2 regions of the Lysinibacillus sp. NPDC094403 genome follow, and region 1 is predicted to be linked to the other one. Evidence: riboswitches for the same ligand, from Rfam matches in the RefSeq annotation. Region 1 holds a riboswitch; the other holds the start of a gene.
What was found. Region 1 has a riboswitch for cobalamin ahead of ACQKMV_RS12480 (ABC transporter substrate-binding protein). Riboswitches for the same ligand answer to the same signal wherever they lie in the genome.
Positions count from the first base shown of each region.

Region 2: linked by a shared signal. The riboswitch ahead of ACQKMV_RS18280 ((2Fe-2S) ferredoxin domain-containing protein) and the one ahead of ACQKMV_RS12480 (ABC transporter substrate-binding protein) in region 1 are both predicted to bind cobalamin.

Region 1 covers NZ_JBNNTL010000007.1:3,764-7,153, reverse strand. The annotation lists gene ACQKMV_RS12485 (GTP-binding protein) at 1-867, opposite strand, end outside; cobalamin riboswitch at 1,048-1,235, shown strand; gene ACQKMV_RS12480 (ABC transporter substrate-binding protein) at 1,406-2,407, shown strand; gene ACQKMV_RS12475 (precorrin-3B methylase) at 2,462-3,151, shown strand.
Region 2 covers NZ_JBNNTL010000014.1:100,348-103,737, forward strand. The annotation lists gene ACQKMV_RS18270 (sirohydrochlorin chelatase) at 1-48, opposite strand, end outside; gene cobJ (precorrin-3B C(17)-methyltransferase) at 63-1,733, opposite strand; gene ACQKMV_RS18280 ((2Fe-2S) ferredoxin domain-containing protein) at 1,738-2,109, opposite strand; cobalamin riboswitch at 2,248-2,434, opposite strand; cobalamin riboswitch at 2,790-2,974, shown strand; gene ACQKMV_RS18285 (energy-coupling factor ABC transporter permease) at 3,294-3,390, shown strand, end outside.

The DNA.
Region 1 (3,390 bases):
ACTGCCATTGTATTGCCGAATTTCAGTCACTTTTTCTGTTACATTTCCAAATGAAAATTCATCACGCACATGCAACGTTCCCTGCAATGCCTTTAAAAAAGTTAAACGTTGATGTCCATCATGACGAATTTTAAACACCTCACCTTGGAACGGGGCATCGTTATGAAAATGTGTCTTTGTAAGTAGGGGAAGCTGTGCTAGGAATTCCTTTATCCCAATATCTTTTAAGGCAGAGCCAGTAAAACACAAAAAGGCCTTTTCCTGTTTAATCATCGTTTGTAAATGAGAAAGGCAGCTAGAGCTATCCAATGTCTCATTAAGAAAAGCATCTAAAAGCTGCTCATCACGTTCGGCAAGCCATTCCATCATCGAATAAGGAACATAGTCGGAACGGAGCGGTTCATCTACGAGTAGTACATCCTCAGAGCAATCCTTATGAAGCTGTGCCATAACGGCTTTAACATCTGCCCCTTCACGGTCAATTTTATTGATAAAGAAAAAGGTTGGGACGTGATATTGGCGTAAAAGTTGCCACACTGTTTCAGTATGACCTTGTATTCCTTCAACCGCACTAACAATAATAATGGCATAATCCATAACTCGAATGGCACGCTCCATCTCTGGGGAGAAATCGACGTGTCCTGGTGTATCGATTAACGTATATGTATCGTTTCCAATCGTCATGCGACCTTGCTCCGCAAAAATTGTAATGCCTCGCTGACGCTCTAATTCATGATTATCTAGAAATGTGTCCTGGTGATCTACTCGCCCGCGGGCTTGAATACTGTTTGTATGAAATAGTAACTGCTCAGAAAATGTTGTTTTTCCTGCGTCAACGTGAGCGAGTACTCCAATTGTTACATGCATAAAAAAATCCTCGTTTCTATTAATTCATTTATCAACATTGTAACAGAATTGGATTGAAAAATATTTCGTATAAAAATAGTTAGTATTTATGTCTGAATAGTGTTAATATATTTATGATTATATTTTTTAATATTTTCATGAGATTCTGAATCTACTAATCTTTCAATATCATTTACAACAAAATAAAAACGACCTATTGGTGCAAATGATCTTTGTCATTTGCTTAAAAGGGAAATCGGTGCAAATCCGATGCTGTCCCGCAACTGTAAATGGGGAGTCTATACGAGATGCCACTGTAGCCAACGCTATGGGAAGGGGTATAGATGATGAACCTAAGCCAGGATACCTGCCAATTAGTATTTTTTTTACTTAAACCACGAGGATGGGGATAGTGAACAGGTTGAAGAACCTTTCTTTCACTATGCTAACCTCTTGGAAACAAGGGGTTTTTTTTTATGCCCTTTTCTAAAACCGAACTTGGTAGTAAAGAAGTCTATTGATTTCTTTCTATATATTTAACAACAAAGGAGAAGAGGACATGAAGAAATGGAAACACCTGTGGTTTGTCTTTGCTATAGCATTGATCGCTGTACTAGGCGCGTGTAACTCAAAGGACAAACCAGAATCTGCAGCAAAAGGTGAGAAGGTTGAGCCATCACAAGCTGAAACGACAGAAGTAACAATTGAAAATAATGGAACAACACAAGTATATAAGGAAGCACCTAAAAAAGCGATTAGCTTAAATCAACACGTAACAGAAATTATGCTGGCTTTAGGTTTAGAAAATTCAATGGTAGGGACGGCATACTTAGATGATAAAATTTATGAGCCCCTGCAAGCTGCCTACGATAAAGTGCCTGTAATAGCTGAAAAGTATCCTTCTAAGGAGCAAGTAATTGATGCAGGAGCAGACTTTTTATACGGTGGTTGGAAAAGCGCCTTTGGAGAGAAAGGTGTTGGTACACAGGAAGAGCTTGAGGCATTAGGGATTCACAGTTATTTACATACTGCCTCAAATATGACGAAACCAACTTTAGAAGATATTTTCACAGATATTCGAAATATCGCAAAAATTTTCCGCGTTGAGGATCGTGGAGAAGCATTAATTAAGCAAATGACAAAAGATGTAGATGCTGTCCGTGCGAAATTACCGCAAAATGAAAAAGAACTACGTGTTTTAGTGTTTGACAGTGGTGATAAAGATGTCTTTACCGCTGGCCAAAACTTCATGAATGAGCTTGTAACTATTGCTGGCGGTAAAAATATTTTTGGTGATGTGGAATCAGGATGGACTACGGTGTCAAAAGAGGATGTAGTAGAACGAAATCCAGAAGTTATTGTTGTCGTTGATTACGGAGAAACAACGGCGGAAGAAAAAATTAATTTCTTAAAAAATGATCCAGCTTTAAAAGAAACGGAAGCTGTAAAAAAAGAACGCTTTGTGATCTTACCGCTTTCTGCTGCGTCAGAAGGGGTTCGTGCTGCAGAGGCTATTCAAATTTTGGCAAAAGGCTTCTATCCGGATAACTTTGAAAACTAGAAAAAATATGGGGCTAGCGTTTTGCTAGCTCTCTTTTCATAAGGAGAATTATTTATGAATGCATTTCGTAAAAATATACCCGACAAAACATTTGCAAAACTAAACAATAATGGAGATTTTACTCGTCTTGCCGTAAGCCCAGGTATTATTAATAAGCATTATTCTCCGGCACAATTTCAAACAATTGCAAAGGTTGTAGGGGAAACTGGTGCAATCAAATACTCCGCATCTTACAGTATAATATTATCAATTCCAACAGTAGATGTAACAGATGCAACTAAAGAGCTACAAGACGCTGGTCTGTATGTGGCAAAGCAAGGGTCAAGTGTGGCTATGAAGGCTTGTGATTTTTGCGATGGTGATAAGATGGAGGCAGCCCCAATTACTGAACAGCTATATCATTCATTAGAAGGGTTAACTGTCCCAACAAGATTACGTTTAAATGTAAATGGCTGTGCCTCTGCCTGTTATAATGCGGTTTATGATGATATTGGGCTTGTCTACCAAAAGGATAGCTTTGATGTCTATTTAGGGGCAGTGCCAATGGGTCCGAATGCACAAGCCGGGACTCTGTTTGCAAAAAGGGTAGGAGTGGAGCATATTGAAGATTTTTTAAAGCAAATCATTGAGCTCTATAAGGAACATGCACGTCCGAATGAACCTTTTTATAAATTTTATCGCAGAACAAATTCTGAGGATTATTGGGAAATGTTAAAAAGTAAGACCATCAAAACGGGAGTGTGATTTGCGTACCGACTGAGTACTTACCTGGGAGCGTCCGACGAGCTGCTTCATCCGCATCTTGTTCTACCCGATAAAATGCTTATGTCGTTACTCAAATGGGTGAACAACCACTTATCCCAGAATCAATCTTGAAATAAATTCTATCCGTAGCTCTTCGTAATTATTGCGAAGCAGCTACGGTTTTTTAATTGTACTACATACTATTGTAAAATCCTCTCTGGGATAAAAAAACAATTTCT
Region 2 (3,390 bases), on a different contig from region 1:
TCCTGCAGCTAAACGGCTCCCGTGGCCGACAAATAAAATTGCTTTCATCTCATTACTCCTCACTAGTCGCCGCATGGAGCTGGCTCTACTTTTATTTTTGAAGACATATCCTGATACGTAAAATGTAGGATCTTTTTCACACGCTTGAAGTATTTAAACAAACGTTCATTTGGATGCGCATTTGCTTTATATTCTTCGATAATGTCGGTGATAAGTGGTATGAGCTGTTCAGGCTCTAGCCCCTCCACAACTGGCTGGGCCGCATGTGCTGTACGACCAACCGGCTTGGCACCTATAAAAACATCAAATTTACTTTTACGATAAACAATTCCAATATCATCGAATACCGCTCGATAACACGCCATACCGCAGCCGTTAAAGCCAATATTTAATGTTTTCGGTAACGACATACCACCAAGCTTTGCTTGAATCTCTTCAGCATACGGAATCGAATCGTACTTTTCTCCATAACAGAAGTCACAAGCCTTTAACGATAACACGTCACCAAGTGGTGCTAGTAAAAAGCCCACTTCACGAAGCTTTGCTGTAATCTCTTCAGGTTCAGACGTTGGAATTTTTAAATGAATTTGATGGTCAGGTGTATACTCCATCGTTCCTTCCTCACCAACTACCTCAGCTAACGTCATCATTTGTTGAGGAGTAAAAAACTTATTGGCTACTCCTGGACTAACAGCTAATTCAAAAACAGATTCGATTTTTTGTTGAACGAGCTTAGGTGTTACTTTCACAGCGCTCGTTCCCTTCACCATTGCAAGAGCAGCTGTCGCCAATTCAAGTGACGATTTTTTAGACTTTGGTTGTGGTGTTATATCTAAACTGGGCTTAATACGATTGGCATTAGGATCTGTCGCAAAATCATTACGCGCTGCTCCTGTTTCTTGATTCATCGCCCATGGTTCATTTTCTTCCTTAAGTCGTTGATGTGGTCGTAACGGTTGTTTTTCTTCACCAAGTGTATATTTGCGCTGATAACCACGTGGCGTAATCATTTTATTGTCGTAGAAGAATGTTGTTGAATTCCCGATAATAACTGTAGTTAACATGCCGATATCATGTTCAAGCATTTCTGCTAAAGTCGTCATCGTAATTTCCTGACGGTCACGATATGCGCTTTTCACAAGTCCAACCGGCGTATCTGGTGAACGATATTCTAATAAAATTCGTTGTGCCTCAACGATTTGTCTCGTACGACGTCCACTTTTTGGGTTATAAAGTGCAATAACAAAATCCGCCATTGCTGCTGCTTCTACTCGCTTTGCAATTAAATTCCAAGGCGTTAAGTGGTCACTTAAACTAATGGTACAGGCGTCATGCATAATCGGAGCACCTAGTAAACTTGCACACGAATTAATAGCAGAAATACCTGGAACAATTTCTACCTCGACACCAGTTGCTTCCGTCCAGCCTAGCTCGATTAAAACCTCATACACTAATCCTGCCATTCCATAAACACCAGCATCACCGCTGGAAATAACAGATACAATACTTCCAGCCTCCGCTTGGCGCACAGCTTCCTGTGCTCGCGAAACTTCCTCTGTCATACCAGTACTAATAATCGACTTTGCGCTAACTAAATCCTGAATAAGTTCAACATAAGTTTTATAGCCTATGATCATATCACTTTGTTGTAGTGCCTCCACAGCACGATTCGTAATATGTTTAAAATCTCCAGGGCCAAAGCCAACTACGAAAATCTTACCTTTTTGCGCCATTTTGTTACCCCTCTTTCACCTTTTCAATACCTTTAATGGCTGTTGTCTGTGCTGTACGTTGTAACGAACCTTCACGCAATGTAAAGACATGCTCATTATGTAACGCTTCATGATTTAGATCTTGCACAAGTGCCTTCGCATGCTCCGTTGTCGGCACGCGATACCAATTCCCTTGAGGATAAGCAATGACAACACAAGCATCCTTACACCTGCCATTACATCGGGTCCTCGTTGTATGTATTTCCTTATCAAGTGCTAGCAATTGTATTTCATCACGGATTGCCTGTGTAATGTCCTCTGCATCTTTTTTCATACAGCTACTACCGTTGCAAATAAAGAGATGCGTTTTCATCCCCTCTAAATTCCATGTTGTCATAATCGTTCTCCCCTCATTTGCTTTTAGGAAAAAGAAAAACCTTTACTCTAGACGAAGAGTAAAGGTTTAGTAGAAGCCAAATAAAAACGAATATATAAGAGTACTCGCTTTCGCTTCAACTTCTCCCTCCGAAAAGTTTGCATGCAGCATCACATAAGCAGGTTTCCTGACTTAAGCTTCCTTTTACTTTCGCACCTTCCCATTTTTTATAAATGGTGGCCTTTGCGATTTCATCAGCTATTACAGTAGCGGGGGCTGTATCGGATTTTCACCGAATTCCCTATTATCTTGAAAATATTCAAGCACTTATGGACGTTTTATATGAATTTAGTTTTAACTTCTTTCAGCAAGTATCCAAACATCCGCTGAAAGAAGTTAAAGCCTCCGGCGGATGTCACAAAATCGGAAAGGAGTTCTTTATGCAAGCACAAAGCCGATTCCGGACGCAATTATGCCGTGGCATAATTGATTTTGATAAAACTGTTTCTATCATAGCTTATTTTTTTAAAATTTCAATATTTCTTTCTTAATTTGTGACATTTTTATTAATTATTTTTAGAAAAATGTGACATTCCTTTTCTATTTATCCGAATTTTCGACATAGAGACTAAATTAAAAATTTTTTCACAAAAAGTATAGCATATTTATGGAACATCATGTTACACTTTGTCGTGAAATCTCACAACTTCATCTTTTTCGGTGCGAATTGTTCAGCATTTCGCTTAAAAGGGAAGCCGGTTTAAATCCGGCGCGGTCCCGCCACTGTACTAGGGAGTTTTATAGATTATGTCACTGTCCAAAGGATGGGAAGGCCTATAAAACGTTGAACTAAAGCCAGGAGACCTGCCGAAAAATATGTGATCGTTTCAACCTACGAGGATGGGTGTGCGGCTTAGCAGATTAGAACTTATTTGCTTTTTTAGCTATGCACTTTTCCACAAACGGAGAAGTGCTTTTTTTTCATTTAGAAGAGACTCCATCTCAAGGTAGTAGATGAGTACAGATATGGTTCCAGCCGGACCAAAACACCTAATGAATGAAAAAAAGCCTCCGGCGGATGTCACGGATTTTGAAAGGAATGAATTGTGCTTGCACAATTCAAAATCCGGACGCAATTACGCCAAGGCGAAATTGTATCGATCGCATACTAATTCGAAAAATTTTAATGTGAGGAGGAGAGATTTTTGAAATTCTCAGGTTGGAAGCTTAGTTATTTCTTATTGGCATTTTTATTCGTGCCAGATCGTGCATTTGCGATGCATATTATGGAGGGCTTTTTGC